DNA from 4 places in the Streptomyces sp. NPDC006733 genome. Region 1 is predicted to be linked to each of the others. Evidence: riboswitches for the same ligand, from Rfam matches in the RefSeq annotation. Region 1 holds a riboswitch; each other region holds the start of a gene.

What was found. A riboswitch is a leader RNA that binds a small molecule or an ion and turns the genes downstream of it on or off. The one in region 1 is predicted to bind cobalamin.
Positions count from the first base shown of each region.
Region 2: it holds a riboswitch for cobalamin, as region 1 does, so the genes downstream of both, ABZ721_RS30630 (HoxN/HupN/NixA family nickel/cobalt transporter) here and ABZ721_RS12355 (hypothetical protein) in region 1, are expected to answer to the same signal.
Region 3: it holds a riboswitch for cobalamin, as region 1 does, so the genes downstream of both, ABZ721_RS09350 (prenyltransferase/squalene oxidase repeat-containing protein) here and ABZ721_RS12355 (hypothetical protein) in region 1, are expected to answer to the same signal.
Region 4: it holds a riboswitch for cobalamin, as region 1 does, so the genes downstream of both, metE (5-methyltetrahydropteroyltriglutamate--homocysteine S-methyltransferase) here and ABZ721_RS12355 (hypothetical protein) in region 1, are expected to answer to the same signal.

Region 1 is NZ_JBEYJD010000011.1:89,641-95,303, reverse strand. It holds gene ABZ721_RS12365 (glycoside hydrolase family 2 TIM barrel-domain containing protein) at 1-1,765, shown strand, start outside; gene ABZ721_RS12360 (hypothetical protein) at 1,794-1,922, shown strand; cobalamin riboswitch at 2,152-2,330, shown strand; cobalamin riboswitch at 3,239-3,394, shown strand; gene ABZ721_RS12355 (hypothetical protein) at 3,382-3,744, shown strand; gene ABZ721_RS12350 (glycosyl hydrolase) at 5,042-5,663, shown strand, end outside.
Region 2 is NZ_JBEYJD010000041.1:17,511-23,173, forward strand. It holds gene ABZ721_RS30615 (glycosyltransferase) at 1-543, shown strand, start outside; gene ABZ721_RS30620 (hypothetical protein) at 573-1,334, opposite strand; gene ABZ721_RS30625 (hypothetical protein) at 1,352-1,852, opposite strand; cobalamin riboswitch at 2,283-2,486, shown strand; gene ABZ721_RS30630 (HoxN/HupN/NixA family nickel/cobalt transporter) at 2,514-3,620, shown strand; gene ABZ721_RS30635 (STAS domain-containing protein) at 3,720-4,112, opposite strand; gene ABZ721_RS30640 (SpoIIE family protein phosphatase) at 4,610-5,663, opposite strand, start outside.
Region 3 is NZ_JBEYJD010000007.1:190,624-196,286, reverse strand. It holds gene ABZ721_RS09360 (CbiQ family ECF transporter T component) at 1-1,159, opposite strand, end outside; gene ABZ721_RS09355 (SCO2322 family protein) at 1,156-1,839, opposite strand; gene ABZ721_RS09350 (prenyltransferase/squalene oxidase repeat-containing protein) at 1,839-3,047, opposite strand; cobalamin riboswitch at 3,152-3,279, opposite strand; gene ABZ721_RS09345 (MBL fold metallo-hydrolase) at 3,354-4,370, opposite strand; gene ABZ721_RS09340 (aldehyde dehydrogenase) at 4,473-5,663, shown strand, end outside.
Region 4 is NZ_JBEYJD010000024.1:79,625-85,287, forward strand. It holds gene ABZ721_RS22035 (ABC transporter permease) at 1-724, shown strand, start outside; gene ABZ721_RS22040 (cobalt-precorrin-6A reductase) at 796-1,554, shown strand; gene cobF (precorrin-6A synthase (deacetylating)) at 1,569-2,357, opposite strand; cobalamin riboswitch at 2,475-2,664, shown strand; gene metE (5-methyltetrahydropteroyltriglutamate--homocysteine S-methyltransferase) at 2,854-5,229, shown strand; gene ABZ721_RS22055 (antitoxin) at 5,538-5,663, shown strand, end outside.

The sequences.
Region 1 (5,663 bases):
CCTGCAGTTCGCCGGCGCCAACCAGGTCGCCGACGTGTGGATCGACGGGGTCCGCCTCGGTCAGCACCGCGGCGGCTACTCCCGCTTCCGCTTCGCAGCCACCACCGCGCTCACCCCGGGCACGGACCAGGTGCTGGCGGTCAAGGTCACCAACGCCCCCGATCCGGACATCGCCCCGCTGAGCGCCGACTACACCTTCGACGGCGGCATCTACCGCAACGTCAGCCTCTACGCGGTCGACAAGCTCGCCGTACGGATGCTCGACTACGCCGGCCCCGGCATCTACCTGCGCCAGCGCAGTGTCACCGCCGCGTCGGCAACCGTCGACGTGACCGCGAAGGTGTTCAACAACAACGCCACCAGCCGCTCGCTGGTGGTGCGCGCTGTCGTCACCGACACCGACGGCACGATCGTGGCCGACCGCAGCAGCGCGCCGCAGACCATCGGCGCCAACACGGGGCTGGACGTCCTGCAGACGCTCACCATCGCCAACCCCCGCCGATGGAACGGCCTGGCCGATCCCCACCAGTACAGCGCGAGCGTCGAGATCCGGGACGCGGCCGCCGGCACGGTCACGGATGTGGTCACCGAGCCCCTCGGCCTGCGCAGCTTCAGCCTCGACCCCGCCACCGGCTTCACGCTCAACGGCAAACCCTACGGCCTGCACGGCGTCAACCTGCACCAGGACCGGGCCGGCGCGGGCTGGGCGGTCAGCGACGCCGACCACGCGCAGGACTTCGCCCTCATCAGCGAACTCGGCGCCACCGCGGTGCGCCTGGCGCACTACCAGCACGACCAGAAGGACTACACCCTCGCGGACGCCGCCGGCCTCGTGGTGTGGGCGGAGGTCCCCCTGGTCAACGGGACCACGAACTCGGCCGCCTTCACCGCGAGCACCAAGGACCAGCTGCGGGAGCTGATCCGCCAGAACTACAACCACCCGTCGATCGTCTTCTGGGGCATCGGCAACGAGCAGGGCCGCGACGACACCCCCACCAACACGCTGCTGGCCGGCCTCGCCGCGCTCGTCACCGCTGAGGACCCGGACCGCCTCAGCACCTACGCCAACAACCTGGGCAACGACGCCAAAGTCGCCGGCCACGCGGAGACCACCGCGTTCAACAAGTACTACGGCTGGTACGGAGGCACCTACAACGATCTGGGACCGTGGGCCGACAACCTGCACCGGGCCGAGCCCGACCGCACCTTCGGCCTGTCGGAGTACGGTGCCGGCGCCAACATCACCCAGCACGCGCTCAACCCCTCCCAGCCCAGCCCGGGAGGCCAGTTCCACCCGGAGGAGTACCAGGCGCTGCTGCACGAGGCGTCCTGGCGGCAGCTCAAGGCCCGGCCCTTCGTGTGGGGCACGTTCGTGTGGAGCATGTTCGACTTCGCTTCGGACGGCCGCAACGAGGGTGGCCGGCCCGGGATCAACGACAAGGGGCTGGTCACCCGCGACCGGGCGACCCGCAAGGACGCCTTCTACTGGTACAAGGCGAACTGGGCCGCCACACCGACGCTGTACATCACCAGCCGCCGCTGGACCGCCCGGACCGTCGCCGCAACGCAGCTGAAGGTCTACTCCAACGCGGCCAATGTCACCGCCGTACTCAACGGCACCGCACTGGGCACGCGCAGCAGCACCGACCGGGTCTTCACCTGGACGGGCGTGACCCTGCGCCCGGGGGCGAACACCATCACCGTCACCGCGACCATCGACGGCACCACCCACACCGACACCGTCACCTGGACCCTCACAACGTGAGCCGACCCTGAACCGTTGCGCCGCCGCGGTGAACGCAACGCCCAACAGCGGCGGTTCGACGCGGAAGACGGGCATCGACGGGGGAGCGGCCGTCGCGGCCGACCGCGACACCGTCATCCGGCTCGGAGACACCATCGCGCTGCGCTACGGCAGCTGACGCCGACGCGCGGCCGCGGTGATGGGCGGGCACGGGGGCGGGGCGTGCGGTGGACGGACCGGCTGCCGTACGCCCCGCGGTGCCGGGCCCCTCAACCCCGGTCGTAGGCGTGGGACCGCGGCCGTTCTTGCGGCCGAGCAGGGCGACTTCCCCATGCGACCGCAGCGCCACGACCAAACCTGTCCGCGGACCCGTTCGGAGAGGGGGTGGACGTACTCGGACAGCCGACTATAGGTTCGTGCCGCAAGGTCCGCGGTGCAGGGAAGCCGGTGTGAATCCGGCACGGTCCCGCCACTGTGACCGGGGAGTGTGCTGCCGTCTGCACGCCACTGGCGAGGTCTGCCGGGAAGGCGGGCGGCACGCGGGGATCCGGGAGTCAGGATACCGGCCGCGGAACGTTCCGTGTTTTCCACGAGGATGGAGCAGACACGCATGGCACCGGTCCGTACCCACGCCCCTGGTGACCCCGCAGAGCGCGCACAACTCACCGCGCACTCATAGACCTTCGAGGCACCCGCCTCGCAGTTCGCCGTCCTACGGTCGCGTCGGCAGCGCACCCACCCGTGCGCCCACCGACGGTCTCGCCGTGCCTCCCCCTGGATCTCACCTGATGAGAGCAGGCATCTATGGACCACCAACTCATCCTGCTTCGTCGCAGGCCGACACCCCGCCGGCACGACCGGCCCCTCTCGTGTGGTGCCCGCCGACGACCTCCTCGACGGGGCGCTGACCGGCACCGAGGCCACCACGGCCAGGTCACCACGCCGGGCAGGACCCGCGGGAGGGCGCGATGAGTCGTCGGCAGTTCGCTCCGCAGCGGATCGACCGGCGTGGCACCTGGCTGGTGAACCGGGACTGGATCATCGACTACACGCGGGCCGGGCGGACCACCGTGGCGCGCTGGTACCAGCTGCGGGCGCAGGCGCCGGGGGAGCTGCGGCATCCGGAGCGGGTGGCACGGATCGAACGGCAGGACTGGTGGGAGCAGGAGGCGTTCACGAGCTGGTACGCGGCCTTTTTGGCGGCGCGCCGTACCGCATTGGCGTCCGTGGATGTCCGGGCCCTGTACGCGGGTGCGGCCTCGGACGTCGTCTCCATCCACGACGCCGCGCAGTGGCTCGGCTACTCCTCCGCGGCCGTCATCCGCGTGTACCGCAGTGTCCGGCCCGGATACTTTCCCGAGCCCGTGACCAGGGTCCCCGGCTGTCACGGCCGCTCCGTTCCCGCCTTCCGCCGCGGCGCGCTGTGGGAGTTCGACCGGCGGCGCGGCGGCCAGCCACCCCCGGTCGGCGAACTCGGCCCGCCGGGAGGCGGAGAGCCCTGCGACGGGACGCGGTCCGCCGAGCTGACGGACCGACAATTTCATGCGCCCGCGTGGGGGGAAAGCCGGTGGGAATCCGGTGCTGACCTGCAACCGTGAGCAGCCTTCCGTGCTGCCACGCGGAGAGCCCACCGTGCGATGTGCCTCGCTTCGCGCTGTCCTGGTCTGCAGAACGGCGTCGTCCTGACCCGGGGCCACGGCGTCACGACCGCTGCCGGTGGCACCCACCAGCGCGACGGCACGAACGGCGCCGCCCACCCCGATCCGGTGGCGACGCCGACCGCGGTCCTCGACACCGCCGCGAGACGGGCGCACTTCTCCGGGGGTGGCACCTGGTACCCGTCGTTCGACGGCTACGCGGTCAGCCGCCTAGCCGCCGAGACCGCGGGTGCCGCCGAGCACTGGAACATTGCCGTCAACGCAACCTCCATCGCGGTGGGCGGCTGCCAGTTCCGCATCAAGACCGGCGACCGGTTTGTCTCGACCCTGACCGCCTTCTGACGTCACCTTGAGAACGGCCGCCGGCTCGACCGGCTCCCACGTCGGCCAGGCGGCCACCTCGCCCGAAGCACCCCCATGCCATCGAGGAGGGCCGAAGCCGACGCGCTGAGTACTCGGGAGTCCGGCTGGGCACCGCGGCGCCGATCACCGATCCCGTCCGCGAACCACCGGAAGTCCTTGGTCACCGCCGGTGTAGGGCAGGACGGCTGCGGCGACAGGCCCGTAGGTGGTGCAGAAGCGGCAGTCGCAGGCGATGAGGGAGTTCGCGGCGCTGTGGGCGGTCGGCCAGTACCGGGACTCACAGGGGCCCGGGTCGAGCGGGGCCCCGGCGCCGGGCACTGACCGTTGGCACCAGGTGCACTGGGCGGCCGCACCCACTCCGGTCTGCTGCAACCGCCGTACAGCGTGGAGGGCCACCTCGAGCGGAACACCCTCCTCGAAAACGGTCGCAGGTGTGCTCTCCAACAGGAGCTTGCTGCGCCAGAGGCTCAGCCCGGTCAGTGCTCTGACCGCGCGCAGAGCCTCTGGCCCACCACTGCCCGAGTCGGTCAACTGCAGGGTGAATTGCGGATCCTCCACGGTCACAGCTCCTTCAGCGACGGGGCTCTCGGTCTCAGTATCTTGACCAGCCGGGCCGGCCGCCGCGGATTTCTCACGCCCGGACGCGGCGAACCGGCCCCTGCGGGGCGGGGTCGTTGTCCGTCACCTGGGCGGCTCGCCAGGCAATCCCGCCGCCGGGTCTTTCGTCCTGTGCCCCCGCGGGCGGCCCGTTCCTCTCGCCGCATCCCTGGGTCCTTACGTCTGGCGGGAGGTGCTGGCCGGGGGTGGAAGTTGCCGGGCCAGTGCTGCCGAGGTGTCGAGCAGAGGGGAGCGGCGTCACAGTAGACGTGTCTTCCGGCACTGTCCATATACCGTTCCAGTAACTTTCGAGTTCTCGGACGATGGTTCAGCAAACGCCGAGCGGGTGTGGGGGTATGTCGCGATTACCCGTCATGGAGCCCTGTTAGGCGCCGTGTTGCGGTCGCTCTGGGGCATTTGGATCCCATCGAAAAATCAGGGCCAACCCGACAATCATGCGCTTAATTGCATACAAGACCTCGTTACTCGCACGTTTTACATGGGCTCTGTCCGATCCATTGACACGGTGATGGCGGAGTCCTAGCTTCCAGGCGTTGGTTCAGCCCCATTTGGGGGGCGACAACGATATCAGGAACGGCCGGGACGCCGTCCCAGAACCGCCCGCATGCAACGTTCTACCAACATCTTCCCCCCACGGGCCGCATGAGAGGGTTCTCCATTGAGACCGAAGATCTTCACGCGCAAGACCGCAGTCGTGCTCGCCGCGCTGCCGCTCGCTGCGGTGGCCTGGCTGGCCACGACGCCCTCGCAGGCGTCGGCGACGGGCGCCTCGACCCCCGCCGCCGTGATCAGCTACTTGCAGCAGATCAGCGGCAACCATGTGGTCAGCGGTGTCCACAACAAGGAGCCGCTGAGCAACCCGTCGCAGTACACCATCCAGGCGCATGCGCTCACCGGCAAGTGGCCGGGCCTGTGGGGCGGCGAGCTGGGCTTCACCGCAGCTGACGTCGCCAACCGCCAGACGATGATCAACCAGGCCAAGACCGAGTGGGCCAACGGCTCCCTGGTGAGCCTGACCTGGCACATGTGCCGGCCGGACGTGGCGACCTGCGAGTTCAACGGCGGGATCAACGGCGCGAAGCTGTCGGACGCCGAGTGGAGCCAGCTGACCACCAGCGGCGCCACGCTGAACAACCAGTACAAGGCCAAGCTGGATGGCGCGGTCCCGTACCTCCAGCAGTTGAAGGACGCCGGGATCCCGGTGCTGTTCCGGCCCCAGCACGAGATGAACGAGGGCTGGGCCTGGTGGGGCGGCCGGCCGGGGGTGAACGGCAGCGCGA
Region 2 (5,663 bases), on a different contig from region 1:
CCTTACGCGGTGTACCTGGGACGATTCGCCGACTGGAAAGGCGCGCCCCGGCTCGCCGAGGTCTGGGCCGACCGGGTCTATCCCCGGACCGGAACCGTCCTCCTGATGATCGGGCACGGGCTCGAGCCCGGCACGAAGGGCGAGACCGCCGTCGTCGAGATCGCGCAGCGCCATCCCGAGCGCCTGTCGCTGATCCAGACCTCGGAGATCACAGCCCGGGTGGCCCTGCTGCGCCACGCAGACGCCGCGATCTTCCCGGGCCGGTACGAACACCTGCCGCAAGCCCTGATCGAGGCGATGGCCGTCGGAGTCCCGACGGTCTGCACCGCGATCGACGGCTACGCCCCGGTCGCACGCCACCGAGAGACCAGCCTGCTGATCGACCTGGATCTCGACGGCCTCGAGGCGGCCGTTGTGGAACTGCGTGACAACGCGAGCTTGCGAGCGAGCCTGTCAGCTCGGGCCCGGCGGGAAGTCCAGCAGTCCTTCACGGCGCAGCCCTCGACACTCCGCCTGGAAGCGCTGCTGGACGCGCTCTGCTGACGTGCGTGTGCGGACAGGGTGCGTTGCCGTCAGGCGGGTGCCCGCCGCAGCCGCACGAAGCCATGATCCCCGCAACCGGCGTCCCGCATCGCCCAGCCGAGGACTTCGGTGAGCCAGGCCAGCAGCTCGATCGACCACTCGTGGACGGTGCAGTCGGCGTGTGCGAGGAAGTCCAGCGGAACGTACTGAGAGCCGCGGAACTCCACCGGTCCCGGATCGGGCCGGTCACCCCGTTCCAGGACAGCGGCGTCACCCAGCCAGGTCTGCGCGGCGCCGAGGACGGCATCGGCCCGGGCGCTGTCGGTTGAGGACGCGTACAGCTCGATGCCGATCACTTCTGACCAGGCGGGGTCGGAGAACGCGAACCAGTCCCGGTCGTAGGCGAACTCGATCGGTTCACCGGTGAACTCGCCCAGGGGCAGCAGGAAATCCCCCTGGACGATGCTGGGCGTGCCCACCCGCCCGAGCACCCGCTCCAGCAAGGTGCCGATGGGCTGCAGCGGCACCCGGCCCTCTCCGGTGTCGGCCGTGTCGACCTGCAGCCAGAGCAGCTCCGGTGCCTCGGAGCTGCCGGTCCACGCGTCACCGGCGTCGTGGTGACGCCAGCGGATACGGGAGGACTCCTTCGAGCGGTGGAATGCTGCCATCCCCTGCATGACGCTCTGCCGGACGATCAGGATGAACGCGTCGTCGTCCGCGCCGTCCGCGTACCGGCGACCGACCCAGTCGTGCAGTTCGATCGAGCCCATCAGGCTGACGATCAGCGTCGACTCCATACCGGTCAAAGGCATCGCTTGTCGCTTCGCGGCTACGAGGTGGGAAGGCAGGGGTACGCCTTCGGCGTTGTCACGGCCTGTTCGGCGCTGTCCGCGTGACCGATGAGGTCGACGTCAATCCGCGTGCGGTACGTGTACGTCTTCCCTGCCGGGATCGGACCCGCCGCGCACACCATGCGGGCCGTCGCCCGCCGGGCGCTGCCGCCACCCGGATAGACCGTCTTCGTGCCCTGACCGACCACCCGCCAACTGCTGCCGGACTTCACCTCCAGCCAGATGGTCACCTTGGCCTTGGTGGCTTTCGTGGTGCCCTTGATCCACCAGCCATGCCCGGACATGGCGGCGGGCGAGTTCTTCGTCCACGTGGAGTAATGGACCTCATCGCCGTCCGTCAGGAACAGGCCGATGTCCGCAGCCCGCGCCTCCGGTCCAGTCTGGTGCACCACAACAGGGCTGGGCGCCGGCGGCGACAGCGCTGCCGCGCTGGCCGTGGCACAGGACGATCCGACGAGTGAGGCCACCGCGAGCGACACGCTCGCAGCCCATCGAAAGGCGCGCATACTTCCCCTCAACAGATGACGGCCCGCCGGTCGCGCGGACCCGCGATGGACGCTAACACAGGATTTGCGCCAGGTCGGAGAGGCACCGGCGGTGTGGCGGTAGGCAGTTCACCCTCGGCGGGCCGCAGGCGGGACGGCCGCCCTGACCCTCCGCACGCTGAGGGCCATCCGACCGGAGTTCCGTGCGGGTCGCGAGTTCCGGCGCCGTGGCCCGCAGGAAGTGACCTCCGCTCAGCGGGGTGCGGGGCCTCGGTACCGCGCCGCTCCTCGACGCTGACGCCCCGCAGCCCTGCCGTCGCCTCTCCGCCAGGGTGGACCACGCCCGATCCCGACTCCTGAGCACCGCCCGAGCGGGAAATATCACATCGCTCAGTGCGCCACTTGTGGCCGTCACCAGCGCCTTTTAGGGTGGCCAGGTCGTGGTGTTCGGGAAGACCGGTGCTGTCTCCGCCAAGGGGACAAAGGCCGGAGCGGCCCTCGCCACTGTGATCGGGGAGTGCTCGTCCCCTTCCGCCCCCGGCGGTGTCACTGGCCGAAAGGCCGGGAAGGCAGGGACGAGCGCGGTGATCCGTCAGCCAGGAGACCGGCCACGGCATCTCACGAAGTGATCCACGAGGTGTTGGAGCGTGACCGTATGACTCTGCCTGAGCAGAGCCCTGCTCGCGGCCGGGCAGCCTTCCACTGGCGGCGCCAGGACACCGTCCGCACCGCCGGGCTGCTGGCGGTGATTCTCGCCCTGCACGTCGTCGCCTTCGGCGTGTTGCTGGTGCTGGTGGTGCCCAACAACTACCGCGTCGGGTCCGAGGCGTTCGGCCTCGGACTGGGGGTGACCGCCTACACCCTGGGTATGAGGCACGCCTTCGACGCCGACCACATCGCCGCCATCGACAACACCACCCGCAAGCTGATGGCCGACGGCAAGCGCCCGGTGTCGGTCGGCTTCTGGTTCGCCCTCGGCCACTCCAGCGTGGTGGTCGCCATGGCCGCGCTGGTGGCCTGCGGCGCGCAACTGGCCGGAACGCTGATGAACGACGACTCCGCAACGCATCAGACGCTCGGGGTGATCGGCACCAGCGTCTCCGGAACGTTCCTGTACGCGATCGCCGCTCTCAACCTGGTGGCGCTGCTGGGCATCCTGCGCATCTTCAAAGCGATGCGGGGCGGCAACTACGACGAGGCCGCGCTCGAAGCGCACCTGGACTCACGGGGATTCATGAACCGTGTCCTGGGGCGGCTGACGAAATCCATCACCCGACCGGGCCAGATGTATCCGATCGGGCTGCTGTTCGGCTTGGGCTTCGACACCGCAACCGAGGTGACGTTGATGGTGATGGCCGGAAGCGGCGCCGCGGCGGGGCTGCCCTGGTACGCGATCGTGTGCCTGCCGCTGCTGTTCGCCGCCGGGATGAGCCTGTTCGACACCCTCGACGGAACGTTCATGAACTTCGCCTACCAGTGGGCCTTCTCCAACCCGGTGCGGAAGGTGTTCTACAACCTGGCCATCACCGGCCTGTCGATCGCGGTGGCCTTTGTCATCGGCACCATCGAGCTGGTCGGGGTCCTGCACGACAAGCTCCAACTGACGGATGCGCTCACCGGCTGGGTGGCCGGACTGGACCTGGACAACGTCGGCTACGTCATTGTCGGACTGTTCGTCCTCGTCTGGGCGGCAGCCCTGTCCTACTGGCGGCTGGCGAAGGTCGAGGAGCGCTGGACGGTGCGGGCTGCGGAAGGCAGCTGAGCTCTCAACCGCAGTCGGGGGTTGCCCTCCACCCGTTCCCGGACGGAGCGCCTTCGCGGTGCCTCGTACCGTGCCCTTCGGGGCACGGTACGAGCGCGGTCAGATGGTCGGGATCCCCTGCCAGGGGGTGTCGGCGTCGGCGTCGCCGGGCGCGCGCAGCGCCTCTTCGACGGTGTTGGCGAGGACGAAGACCTGCAGGGCCCCGGTGAGTTCCAGGACATGTCGCACCGAGCCGCTGATCGCGGCCAGGACAAGTGCCGCACCGTCCCGTCTGGCGTGCTCGCGGAGCCGCAGGAAGCGGTTGAGGCCCTGGGAGTCGCAGAAGGTCACCCCGGAGCACTCCAGGACCAGCCGTCCGCACCCGTCGCCCAGCGCGCGGCCCGCCGCGTCGCCCAAGAGCTGCTCGGTGTTGCAGTCGAGCTCCCCGGACACCGCCAGGACGACCACGCCCTGCCGGACGGGGCCGATCGGACGCACCCGCAACGGCTCCATCGTGACCACCCCTGCCCTCTCGCCTCCACCACTTACGAGACCCTCTTCCACCGCGTCGAACCGTGTGGACGGTATCTGTCTACCCCAGGTGGAACGACACAGTCCCCCCTGCCCAGAGGACGGGTACGCCCGGTGCCGTGCCTCGCGTCGCGGGGCGGATCCGTCCGCCGCGGGCGGGCAGCAGGTGGTCGAGCAGGTGCCGATGGTTCGTCTCCTCCCGAACGCCCCGCGCACCATCCTTCTGCAGGGCCTCCCCCAGCAGCTGTCCCACCTCACCGCCGACGCGTTGCGGCCCTGACGAGCCCGAGCACAGCCGGTTGGCCGTCAGGGGGAGCGCTGCAGGCACCAGCCGGCCGTCGAAGGTGTCGGGGGGCGGCCACGAAACCTGGGCCGGTTCCCTGCCCGGCGCTGTGCGGGGGCTGTCGCAGGGTCGGGGTGACCGGTGATCGCCGGTACCCGACCGGTTGCAGCGTCACGGCAGGTGATCGGGAGCGGGCTCATCCCGAGTCTTCGCTCGCCGGGGCGGGCAGGGCGGGCACGCCGAGGGCCAGGAGCGCGGTGTCGTCGTCGAGCCCTTCGCCGAAGCCGGCCAGCAGCCCGGTCAGGGAAGTGATCAACGCCTGCGGGCCCGCAGGCGGCTGGGAGGCGACGAAGGCGCTCAGGGCGTCCTCCCCGTAGAGCTCGCGCCGGGGTCCGGTGCGGGCCTCGGTCAGGCCGTCGGTGTACAGCAGCAGGGTGTCGCCCGGCAGCAGCTGGGTGCGGGTGGGGATGAACCGGGCGTGGGGCAGGACGCCGATGAGCATCCCGCCGGGGGTGGGGAGATAGGCGGCGGTGCCGTCCGCGCGCTGGACCAGGGCCGAGGGGTGGCCGCCGGAGGCGAGGTGCACCCCCACCTGCGCGCCCCCCAGCTGCAGGGTGCCGAATATGGCGGTGCAGTAGCGGGTGTCGCCGCTGGAGTACCGCTCGTGCAGCACCGTGTTCAAGGTGGTCAGCACGGTGACGGGGTCGGGGTCGTGCAGGGCGGCGGCGCGCAGCGTGTAGCGCGTCAGCGAGGTCAGCGCGGCGGCCTGGGGGCCTTTGCCGCAGACGTCGCCGAGGAAGAACGCCCACCGGTCCACGCCCAGCGGGAACAGGTCGTAGAAGTCGCCGCCGAGCAGGACCGGAGATGCCGTGTGGTAGTGCGAGCTGGCCTCCAGGCCGGGAACTGCGGGCAGTGCGGCAGGCAGCAGGCTCTGCTGCAGGACAGTCAGCGCTTCCTGGAGCCGTTCCCGGTCGGCGTCCGCCTGCGCGCGGGCCTCCTCGGCCTGCTCGCGCGTGTCGTCCGCCTGCCGGCGCGCGTCCTCGGCCGCCTTGCGGCCGCGCAGCAGTTCCATCTCGTAGGCGCGCCGGTCGCGGGCGTCGAAGACGGTGGTACGGATCAGCAGCGGCTTCCCCTCGCCGCTGACCTTCACCTTCGAGGTGACCAGCACGGGCATGCGCTGCTTGCCGGCGGTCTTGAGGTCCAGGGCGACACCGCTGACTTCGCCCTTCATCTGCAGCAGCGGTGCGAAG
Region 3 (5,663 bases), on a different contig from region 1:
TGTTCGGCGGGTCGGGCCGGTTGGGCGTGTTGGGCGTGCTGGACGGCTTCGACGGCTTCGGCAGGAGGGGCGGCGGGGGAGCGACGAACGCCGGCAGCAGCCCGATCAGGATCGACAGCGCCGGCCACAGCGGCAGGGCGGGCGCGGCCGGCGGGAGTGCCGGCGGGTCCAGCGCCGCCGGGTCGTACGAGGCCGCCCAGATCATCAGCGCCGCCACCGCCACCCCGGAGCCCGACACCAGCCAGGCCCGCGCGCCCCAGCGGTCGGGCCGGTAGCGGCTGCGGACCGACCGCCGGCCGCCGAGCCGCAGCCCCGCCAGCGCCGAGACCAGCCCCAGCAGCAGCACCGGCACGCCGTACCCGGCGCCGGACGCGGACAGCAGCGCGTACGTTCCCGCGCACACGCCGAGCAGCCCGCCCAGCGTCAGCGCGGCCGTCGTCCGCCGGATCGCGGCCGGCACCTCGGCCGAGCGGCCGTAGCCGCGCGCGTCCATCGCGGCGGCCAGCGCCACCGACCGCTCCAGCGCGCCCTCCAGGACGGGCAGCCCGACCTGCAGCAGCGACCGCGCCCCGCGGTCCTCGCGGCCGCGCAGCCGGCGGGCGGCGCGCAGCCGCTGCACGTCGGTGACGAGGTTCGGGGCGAACGTCATGGCCACGACGACCGCGACGCCCGCCTCGTACAGGGCAGCCGGCAGCGACTTGAGCAGCCGGGCCGGGTTGGCGAGCGCGTTGGCCGCGCCCACGCAGACCAGCAGGGTGGCCAGCTTCATCCCGTCGTACAGCGCGAACAGCAGCCCCTCCGCGGTCACCCTGCCGCCCAGCCGGACCCCGCGCGCCCAGTCGGGCAGCGGGACCTCGGGCAGCGTGAAGAGCGTGTGGGTGCCCGGGATCGGCGAGCCGAGCAGGGTCGCGAAGACCAGCCGGATGCCGAGCACCACCAGGCCCAGCTTCAGGAACGCCCCGTAGGACCTGGCCCAGGGCGCGTCCGTGCGGCGGGCGGCGACCACGTACCCCGCGACCGCGACCAGCAGCAGGAGCAGCAGCGGGTTGGTGGTCCGGGACGCCGCCGTCGCCAGCCCCAGCGCCCACACCCACCACGCCCCGGCGTGCAGCGCGGTGGAGCGGGTGGCGGTGGCGGCCCGGCGGGCCCCGGCGTTCATCCGCGCCGGCGGCGGGCCTGCCAGAAGGCCGCCCCGCCGAGGGCGAGGACGGCGGCGATGCCCGCGAACACACCGACCGACGGGCCCCCGCCGCCGCCGTCGCCGGAGTCGCCCGACGCCTGCGGCGCGGGCGTGCTCGACGCGTCGGCGGACCCGGAGGTGCCGGAGACCGGCTCCCCGCAGCCCGTCCTGGGGTAGCCCGCGACGGCGCAGACCATGCCGGCGGAGTTGTAGCGCAGCGGCTTGGCGACGGCGGCGAGCGCGTCGGCGCCCGTCGCGTCGCCGGGGACCTGGGCGCAGGCGGTGCGGGGCGCCGGCGGCGTGGTGGCGCCGCCCGCGTCGGCGGCGGTGCCGAAGTCCAGGACGAGGGCGACGCGCTTGGTGCCGCCCTTGGGCGGCGTGCCCGCGCAGATCGCGCCGAACGAGGTGGCGCCGGGCACGTCCCGCGGCTTCGACGCGTCCTGCGCCTCGGCGCTGGCCGCGAAGCGCCAGCCCTCCACGGACCCGTCGGCGGGCCGGTCCAGAGCGGGGCCGGTCTGCGCGTACGTCCAGGTGTCGCCGGAGCGCTGCCAGAACGACCAGTAGCGGTAGGCGGCAGCCTCGGCGGGCAGGGCGGCGGCCGCGAGCAGCGCGCCGAGCGCCAGCAGGACGGCGAGCGCCCGCAGCGGGTTGCGCGCCATCAGCCCTGCTTCTTCTTGCGGCCGCTGATCAGGAAGCCGATGCCGATGCTCGCGACGAAGAAGACGCCGACGATCCACCAGGTGGCCGCGGAGCCGGACTTGTCGTCCTTCTTCTCCGCCTGGTCCGACGGGGACGCGGAGGGGCTCGCCGCCGCGGCCGGCTTCGGGCCGAGGTTGGTGAGCTGCTGGACGAGGTCGGCGCCGGCGGCGTTCTTCGGGTCGTTGCCCGTCGCGTGCGCCGCGAGGACCAGCTGCGACAGGGCGGCGGGGTTCGACTTCGACCACGTCGCGGAGTTCTTGGCGAGCCAGTCGTACGACGCCTTCGCGGTGTCGAGCTGCTGGTCCGCGGCCAGCGCGACCACGGCGTCCGCGGTGGTGCCGTAGTCCGGGGTGGGCTTGTCGGCGCCCGGGGTGACGGCGGTCAGGTGCCCGCCGCCCGCGGTGAGCTGGGCCGTCAGGTACGCGGCGCCGGCCGAGGCCGCGCCGGCCGCGTCGAGGGACTTGAACGCGTCGGGCGACGCGCAGTCCGGGGCCTTCGCGGCCGTGTTCGCGGTCGGGGCGGTGACGACGAAGCCCGCGCCGCGGGCGCCGCGCACCGCGTCGGCGGTGGCCTTGGCGCTCACGGAGAGCTTGCCGTTCATCGGGTAGCCGGAGGCGCCGCGGTCGGCGGCCTTGGCGTCGCAGCCGAACTGGAACGCCTTGAGGCTGTCCTGCGCCGCCTTCACGTCCTGCTTCACGGCCGCCAGCGCGCCGATCACGACACCGGTGGAGTCCGGGTCGGAGGCGCCGCCGGGGTTGTACGACCAGCCGCCGTCCTTGTTGCGCACCGACACCAGCCAGTCGGTGGCCTTCTTGACGACTGCGTCCTTGCCGCCCAGCGCCGTGAGCGCCTGCACGGCGATGCCCGTCGCGTTGGTGTCCTCCGTCTTGGCGTCGCAGGCCTTCGCAGTGTCCGCGCGGTAGGACGGGAAGCCGCCGTCCGCGCACTGCTGGCCGGTCAGCCAGGCCACGGCGCTGTCGGCCGGGGTCACCCCGGCGGTGTCCAGCGCCAGCAGCGCGTAGGACTGCCGCCAGACCCCGTCGTACGTCGGGTCCCCGGTGCCGTACAGACCGGGCGGCAGCGGGGTGTCGGCGGAGGCTGCGGGCACCGCGGCCATGCCGAGCACGGTGGCGGCGGCGAGCGCGGCGGCGCTGCGACGGAGGTTCATGAGGGGTTTGATGCCTTTCGCTGAGCGGTTGCGTGGCCGGGCGCAACCGCTGCGAGCCCGCGCGACTGCGCGGGGCACCGGGCTCCGGCTCCGTTACCTCGACGGGAGCCGCTCCCGTCCGTCGCGGGTACTCCGACTCGCCGACCCTGCCCTACGGGACGGCTCACGGTTGCGGGTCAGTGCCGGATTCGCGCCGGCTTCCCCCGCTCGGACGTGGATGGAATTGTCCAGAACATCGTATGCCCTGCGGGTATCGCCGCCGGTCCCGGCCCGCCCGTGCCCGCCCGCCCGTGCCCGCCCGTTCCCTCAGACCGCCTGGTAGGTGACCGGGTCGGACCCGGGGACGGCCTCGGCGCGGCCGGCCTTCACCAGCCGCCGCAGGTGCGCCTCGGCCTCGGAGACGGCGATGTTGCGGGAGCCGAACGGGATCTGCTCCCAGGGGCGGTTCCACTCCATCACCTCGGCGAGCTGCCAGGGGGTGCGCGGCGCGTCGGTGATCAGCGTGCGCAGCCCGCTCAGCCGCTCCTCGTGGTGGTCGAGCAGCTCCCGCACCCGGCCCGCCGCGTCCGTGAACGCGTACTGGTGGGCGGGCAGCACCTCGTCCGGGTCGAGCCGGCCGATGCGCTCCAGGGAGGCGAGGTAGTCGCCGAGCGGATCGGTCTCGACCGCGTCGTCCGGGTCCTCGTACAGCCCGATGTGCGGGGAGATCCCCGGCAGCAGGTGGTCGCCGGAGAACAGCCGCCGGCTCTCCTCCAGGAACAGGCAGACGTGCCCGGGGGTGTGCCCCGGCGTCCAGATGGCGCGCAGCCGCCGCCCGGCGAGGTCCACCAGCTCGCCGGGGACGATGTCGCGGTCGGGCAGCGCGGGCCGCAGCCCCGGCAGGGTCGACATCCGCCCCGACTCGCGGGCGGCGCGCAGCGGCGCGAGGTGCTCCTCGGGCGCCCCGGCGGCGACGAGCTTGGCCGTCATGTACGTCAGCCAGCGGGCCGGCGCGGCGGACCGGGTGCGCCGCACCACGGCCGCGTCGGCCTCGTGCATCGCGACCCAGGCCCCGGAGGCCTCGCGGACCTGCGCGGAGAGCCCGTGGTGGTCGGGGTGGTGGTGCGTGATGAGTACCCCGTGCACCTCGGCGACGGAGGTCCCCGCCTCGACGAGGCCGGCCTCCAGCGCGGCGTAGGAGTCCGGGTCGTCCCAGCCGGTGTCGATCAGTACGGGTCCGCGGTCGGTGTCCAGGAGATGGACGAGCGTGTGGCCGAGGGGGTTGTCGGGGATCGGGACCGGAATGCTCCAGACCCCTCCGCCGTGGTCGGTCACGCGCACCATCTGGTCCCCTCTCGCCGACGAAGTCATTGCCCACTATAACTAGAACTGGTATCAGTTCTGAAACAGCGTCAGGTATGGGCCGACCCGCAGGAGGCACCAGTAATGACCGACCTCATAGAACACGGACAGCTGTTCATCGGCGGGGAGTTGGTGGACCCGCTCGGCAGCGAGACCATCGAGGTCATCTCCCCGCACACCGAGCAGGTCATCGGCCGGGTGCCGCACGCCTCCCGCGCCGACGTGGACCGCGCGGTCGCCACGGCCCGCACGGCGTTCGACGAGGGACCGTGGCCGCGGATGAGCCTCGACGAGCGGATCACCGTCGTCACCCGGATCAAGGACGCCATCGCCGCCCGGTACGACGAGATCGGCCGGCTCATCAGCTCGGAGAACGGCTCCCCCTACTCCTGGAGCATCCTCGCCCAGTCGCTCGGCGCGATGATGGTGTGGGACGCGGCGATCACCGTCGCCCGCGACTTCCCCTACGAGGAGCACCGCGCCGGCGTCCTCGGGCCGATCCTGGTGCGCCGCGAGCCCGTCGGGGTCGTCGCGGCCGTCGTGCCGTGGAACGTCCCGCAGTTCACCGCCGCCGCCAAGCTCGCCCCCGCGCTACTCACCGGGTGCACGGTCGTGCTGAAGCCGTCGCCGGAGACCCCGCTCGACGCGTACGTGCTGGCCGAGATCACCAGGGAGGCGGGGCTGCCGGAGGGCGTGCTGTCGATCGTCCCGGCCGACCGCGAGGTCAGCGAGTACCTCGTCGGCCACCCCGGGGTCGACAAGGTGTCGTTCACCGGCTCGGTCGGCGCCGGCCGGCGGGTGATGGAGGTCGCGTCCCGCAACCTCACCCGCGTCACCCTGGAGCTGGGCGGCAAGTCCGCCGCCGTGATCCTCCCGGACGCGGACCTGGAGACCGCCGTCCCCGGCATCACGTCGGCCGCCTGGATGAACAACGGCCAGGCGTGCGTGGCCCAGACCCGGATCCTGGCGCCGCGCTCGCGCTACGACGAGATCGCCGAGCGCTTCGCCGCGGCGGCGTCCGCGCTGGTCGTCGGCGACCCGCTGGACCCGGCCACCGAGGTGGGGCCGCTGGTCGCCAAGCGCCAGCAGCAGCGGTCGTTCGACTTCATCGGGATCGGTCAGGAGGAGGGCGCCAAGGTGCTGACCGGCGGCGGCCGGCCGGCCGGACTGGATACCGGCTGGTACGTGGAGCCGACGCTCTTCGGCGACGTCACCAACTCCATGCGGATCGCCCGGGAGGAGATCTTCGGGCCGGTCATCTGCCTGCTCCCGTAC
Region 4 (5,663 bases), on a different contig from region 1:
CACCGCCCAGCAGTGGCTCGACCGGCTCGGCGTCGGCCACCTCGCCCACCGCAGGCCCGCGCAGCTCTCCGGCGGCCAGGCCCAGCGGGTGGCCCTCGCCCGCGCCCTCGCCGCCCGCCCCCGGCTGCTGCTGCTCGACGAACCGCTGGCCGCCCTCGACCAGACCACCCGCGCGCACGTCCGGCACACGCTGCGCACCCACCTCGACGGCTTCGGCGGGGTCTGCCTGATCGTCACCCACGACCCCGTCGAGGCGGTCGCCCTCGCCGACCGGGTGCTCGTCCTCGAGGACGGGCAGGCGCTGCAGGACGCGTCGCCCGCCGACGTCACCCGCCATCCCCGCTCCCCCTGGGTCGCCCGGATGCTCGGCCGCAACGCGTGGCCCGGCACGGCGACCGCCGGCGGCCTCGCGCTGGCCGGCGGCGGCCGGCTCGTCGTCGCCGACGCCCTCGCCGACGGGGCGCGCGCCCTGGCGATCATCGCGCCGGAGGCGGTCTCCGTGCACCGCGAGAAACCCGCGGGCAGCCCCCGCAACGTCTGGCCCGGCACGATCCGCGAGATCACCTCCGTCGGCAGCCGCCTGCGGCTGCTCGTCACCTCCGAGCAGGCACCCGACCTCGTCGCCGAGATCACCCCGCAGGCCGCCGCCGAACTCGGCCTCACCGACGGCACGCCCGTGTGGACCAGCGTCAAGGCCACCGAGGTCACCCTCGTCACCCTGTGAGCGGCCGGGCGCGCGGCAGCGGCTCGATACACTGCGACGCTGTCCGCGGCGAGGGAAGGGGAACGGCGAACGTGACGCGCCATGTGCTCATCCTGGGCGGCACCACCGAGGCGCGCGCCCTGGCCGCGACCCTGGCCGCCGATCGGGCGCTGCGGGTGACCAGTTCACTGGCGGGACGGGTCGCCGAGCCGCGGCTGCCCGCGGGCGAGGTGCGGATCGGCGGGTTCGGGGGCCCGGACGCGCTGCGGTGCTGGCTGGCCGACCACGCGGTGGACGCGCTGGTCGACGCCACCCATCCGTTCGCCGCCACCATCAGCGCGCACGCCGCGCGGGCGGCGGCCGCCGCCGGCGTCCCGCTGCTCGCGGTGCGGCGGCCCGGCTGGGTGGCGGCCCCGGGCGACCGCTGGCACCCGGCCGACTCCCTGGCCGGGGCCGCCGCGCTGCTCCCGGGCCTCGGCCGGCGGATCTTCCTGACCACGGGCCGGACGGGGCTGGAGGCCTTCGCCGCGACGACCGGCCTGTGGTTCCTGATCCGCTCGGTCGACGCCCCGCGACCGCCCCTGCCCGAGCCGTCGCACGTGCTGCTCGCCAGGGGGCCCTTCACCGTCGAGGGGGAGGCGGAACTGCTGCGCCGGCACCGCGTCGACGTCCTCGTCACCAAGGACAGCGGCGGACCGGCCACGGCGGCCAAGCTCACCGCCGCCCGCGAGGCGGGCGTGCCGGTCGTCGTCGTACGCCGCCCGCCGGTGCCCGGCGGGGTGCCGGTGGTCGCGACCCCCGACGAGGCGGCCGCATGGCTGCGCGCCGCGCCGGCCCGGCTCGACCCTTGACCGGATAAGCCGGATCAGCCGTCGTCGCGGTCGCCGGCGGGGGTGCGGCGCAGCAGATAGGTGTCCATGATCCAGCCCTTGCGGGCGCGGGCCTCGGCGCGCACCTCCTGGATGCGCTCCGCGACGTCGGGCAGCCGCCCCGAGACCAGGATCTCGTCCGGGGTGCCCAGGTACGCGCCCCAGTAGATCGTCACGTCGGCGCCGTCGTCGGGGAGGTGCGCGAAGGCCTGGTGCGCGTCGAGCATGACGACGACGTCGTCGGCGCCCGCGGGGAAGCCCGCGGCCAACTGCCGGCCGGTGGTGATCTGCACGGGCTTCGCGGGCCTGTTCAGCCCGGTGCGGTGCTTGGCGGCCAGCGCCGCGACACTGCTGATGCCGGGGACGACCTCGTAGTCGAACGCGACCGTCCCCCGCCCGAGGACGTCCTCCAGGATGCCCAGCGTGCTGTCGTACAGGGCGGGGTCGCCCCACACCAGGAAGGCGCCGCACTGGTCGTCCGCCAGCTCCGTGGCGATGAACCGCTCGTAGATGTCGGCCCGCCGGTGGCGCCAGTCACCGACCGCCGACGCGTAGACCGGCGACGGCGCCGTGCGGTCCCGGTCGGGGTCGGGAGCGGACACCAGGCGGTGCGGCCGCGTCACGTGCTGCTCGATGATGTCGTGGCGCAACTGCACCAGGTCCGACTTCTCCTCGCCCTTGTCCAGGACGAAGAACACATCGGCCCGGTTGAGCGCCTTGACCGCCTGCAGCGTCAGATGGTCCGGGTCGCCCGCACCGATACCGATGACAAAGATCTTCCTCACGGCGTCGAGTCTGCACCATGCCCCGCGGCCGTGGACGCGGCGGTGTCCCATCTCACCGTCCGGCAGCTGAACACCGCTGACCCCGGCACGCTCTTGGCCTAGGCTGGGCGGTGCAGCTGGTTCGCCCTGTCCGCCAGGCAGGCGCGTCGCAAGAGGGAACCCGGTGGAATTCCGGGACTGCCCCGCAGCGGTGAGTGGGAACGACCGCCGTCATACGCACTGGGACCCGAGACGGGACCTGGGAAGCGACGGCCAGTAGGTGTCTCGTGTCCGTACGAGACGTGCCCGCGAGTCCGAAGACCTGCCACTGCCCGCGCGCCTCGTCGGCGCACGGTGATTCCGGAGACCTCGAGGGCGGGTCGGAGTACACATCAGGCGGGCTCGTGCCGCGTGCGTCGTTCCGGCGCTCGGCGACGGGCGTCCCGTCCGGTCTGTGGTCCCTTCGCGCCGTCGGCTCCCCGGAGTCGTATGGGAGACACTCGCGAAGGAGAGTTCCATGACCGGTTCGACCCGTTCCCCGTCCAGTTCCACGTCCAGTTCCACGACCCGTTCCACGACCGGCTCGCCCGGCACCGCCCGCCCCACCGTGCACGGCTACCCCCGGCAGGGCCGCAACCGCGAGCTGAAGAAGGCGATCGAGGGCTACTGGAAGGGCGCCGTGGGCGCCGACGCCCTGCGGGACGCGGCCGCCGAGCTGCGCCGCACCCACTGGCGGCAGCTCGCCGACGCCGGCATCCAGGAGGTCCCGACCGGCGACTTCTCGTACTACGACCACGTGCTGGACACCAGCGTCATGGTCGGCGCGATCCCCGCGCGGCACCGCGCCGCGGTCGCCGCCGACGCGCTGGACGGCTACTTCGCGATGGCTCGCGGCACGCAGGACGTCGCGCCGCTGGAGATGACGAAGTGGTTCGACACCAACTACCACTACCTGGTGCCCGAGCTGGGCCCGGACACCGTGTTCAGCGCCGACTCCGCCCAGCAGGTCGGCGCGTTGCGGGAGGCGCTCGCGCTCGGCCTCGCCGCGCGCCCGGTGCTCGTCGGCCCGATCACCTACCTGCTGCTCGCCAAGCCCGCCCCGGGCGTCGCGGCGGACTTCGAACCGCTGACGCTCCTCGACCGGCTGCTGCCGGTGTACGCCGAGGTACTGGCCGACCTGCTCGCCGCGGGAGCGGAGTGGGTGCAGCTCGACGAGCCGGCCCTGGTCCAGGACCGCACCCCGGCCGAACTCAACGCCGCCGCGCGCGCCTACCGCGTGCTGGGCGCTCTCACCGACCGGCCCAAGCTGCTGGTCGCGTCGTACTTCGACCGGCTGGGCGAGGCCCTGCCGATCCTGGCCAAGGCGCCCGTCGAGGGCCTCGCGCTGGACTTCACCGGCCCCGCCGCCGCCAACCTCGACGACCTCGCGGCCGTCGGGGGACTGCCCGGCAAGCGCCTGCTGGCGGGCGTCGTCAACGGCCGCAACGTCTGGATCAACGACTACGAGAAGTCGCTGTCCGTCCTGGGCACCCTCCTCGGGCTGGCCGGACACGTCGACGTGGCGTCCTCCTGCTCCCTGCTGCACGTGCCGCTGGACGCCACCGCCGAGCGCGACATCGACCCGCAGATCGCCCGCTGGCTGGCCTTCGCCCGGCAGAAGACCGCCGAGATCGTCACGCTGGCCCGCGGGCTCACCCGGGGCACCGACACCATCGCGGCCGAACTCGCCGCCAACCGCGCCGACCTGGCCTCGCGGGCGGGCTCCGCCCTCACCAACGACCCGGCCGTCCGGGCCCGCGCCGCCGCCGTCACCGACGGCGACGCCCGCCGCTCCCAGCCCTACGCGGAGCGCGCCGCCGCCCAGCGCGCCCTGCTCGCCCTGCCGTTGCTGCCGACGACCACCATCGGCTCGTTCCCGCAGACCACCGAACTGCGCACCGCGCGGGCCGATCTGCGGGCCGGGCGCATCGACACCGCCGCCTACGACGCCCGCATCGAGACCGAGATCCGCGAGGTCCTCTCCTTCCAGGAGAAGGCCGGCATCGACGTCCTGGTGCACGGCGAGCCCGAACGCAACGACATGGTGCAGTACTTCGCCGAGCAGCTGACCGGCTACCTCGCCACCCGGCACGGCTGGGTCCAGTCCTACGGGACCCGCTACGTGCGGCCGCCGATCCTGGCCGGGGACATCTCCCGTCCCGAGCCGATGACCGTCCGCTGGACGCGCTTCGCGCAGTCCCTCACCGACCGCCCGGTCAAGGGCATGCTCACCGGTCCGGTGACCATGCTGGCCTGGTCCTTCGTCCGGGACGACCAGCCGCTGGGCGACACCGCCCGCCAGGTCGCGCTCGCCCTGCGCGACGAGGTGGACGACCTGGAGGCGGCCGGCAGTTCGGTGATCCAGGTGGACGAGCCGGCGCTGCGCGAGACGCTGCCGCTGCGGGCCGACGGCCGCGCCGCGTACCTGGACTGGGCGACGGAGGCCTTCCGCCTCACCGTCTCCGGGGTCCGTCCCGCCACCCAGATCCACACCCACATGTGCTACGCCGAGTTCGGCGACATCTTCCAGGCCATCGACGACCTCGACGCCGACGTCATCAGCCTGGAGGCCGCCCGCTCCCACATGCAGGTCGCGGGCGAGCTGGCCACCGCCGGCTACCCGCGCGAGGTCGGTCCCGGGGTCTACGACATCCACTCCCCCCGCATCCCCGGTGCGGCGGAGGCGGCAGCCCTGCTGCGCAAGGGCCTGGAGGCGATCCCCGCCGAGCGGCTGTGGGTCAACCCGGACTGCGGCCTGAAGACGCGCGGCTGGCCGGAGGCCAGGACCTCGCTGGAGAACCTCGTCGCCGCCGCGCGTGAGGTGCGGAGCACACTGCCGGGCTCGGCTTCCTGACCCGCCCGGGGCCGGGACGGGCACCGCGCAGCCCCGCGCAGGCCCGCCCCGGCCCCGAGCACGGCCCCGGTCACGGCCCCGGTCACGGCCCGGCCGCCGGGCCGGGGGAGACCGCACCCGTTCATCCTTCCGGGCTAAAGGAGCGGTGTTCACCCCGGGCCGCCTCCGGAGGAGCGCTCTGATGGGTGTGCCGCACCGCTCGTGTGCCCGGGCGGCCCGGCTGGACGGTCCGGAAGATCGCCCGTAATGCGAACCTTGTCCGCTGCGGAGATCCTGGAGGTGCTGTCCATCACGCGAGGAGGACCCACATGTCCATGTTGGACAAGATCAAAGGCATGCTCAAGGGCCACGAGGACCAGGCGCGGCAGGGGATCGAGAAGGGCGGCGACTTCATCGACCAGAAGACCCAGGGCAAGTACAGCGGCCAGGTCGAC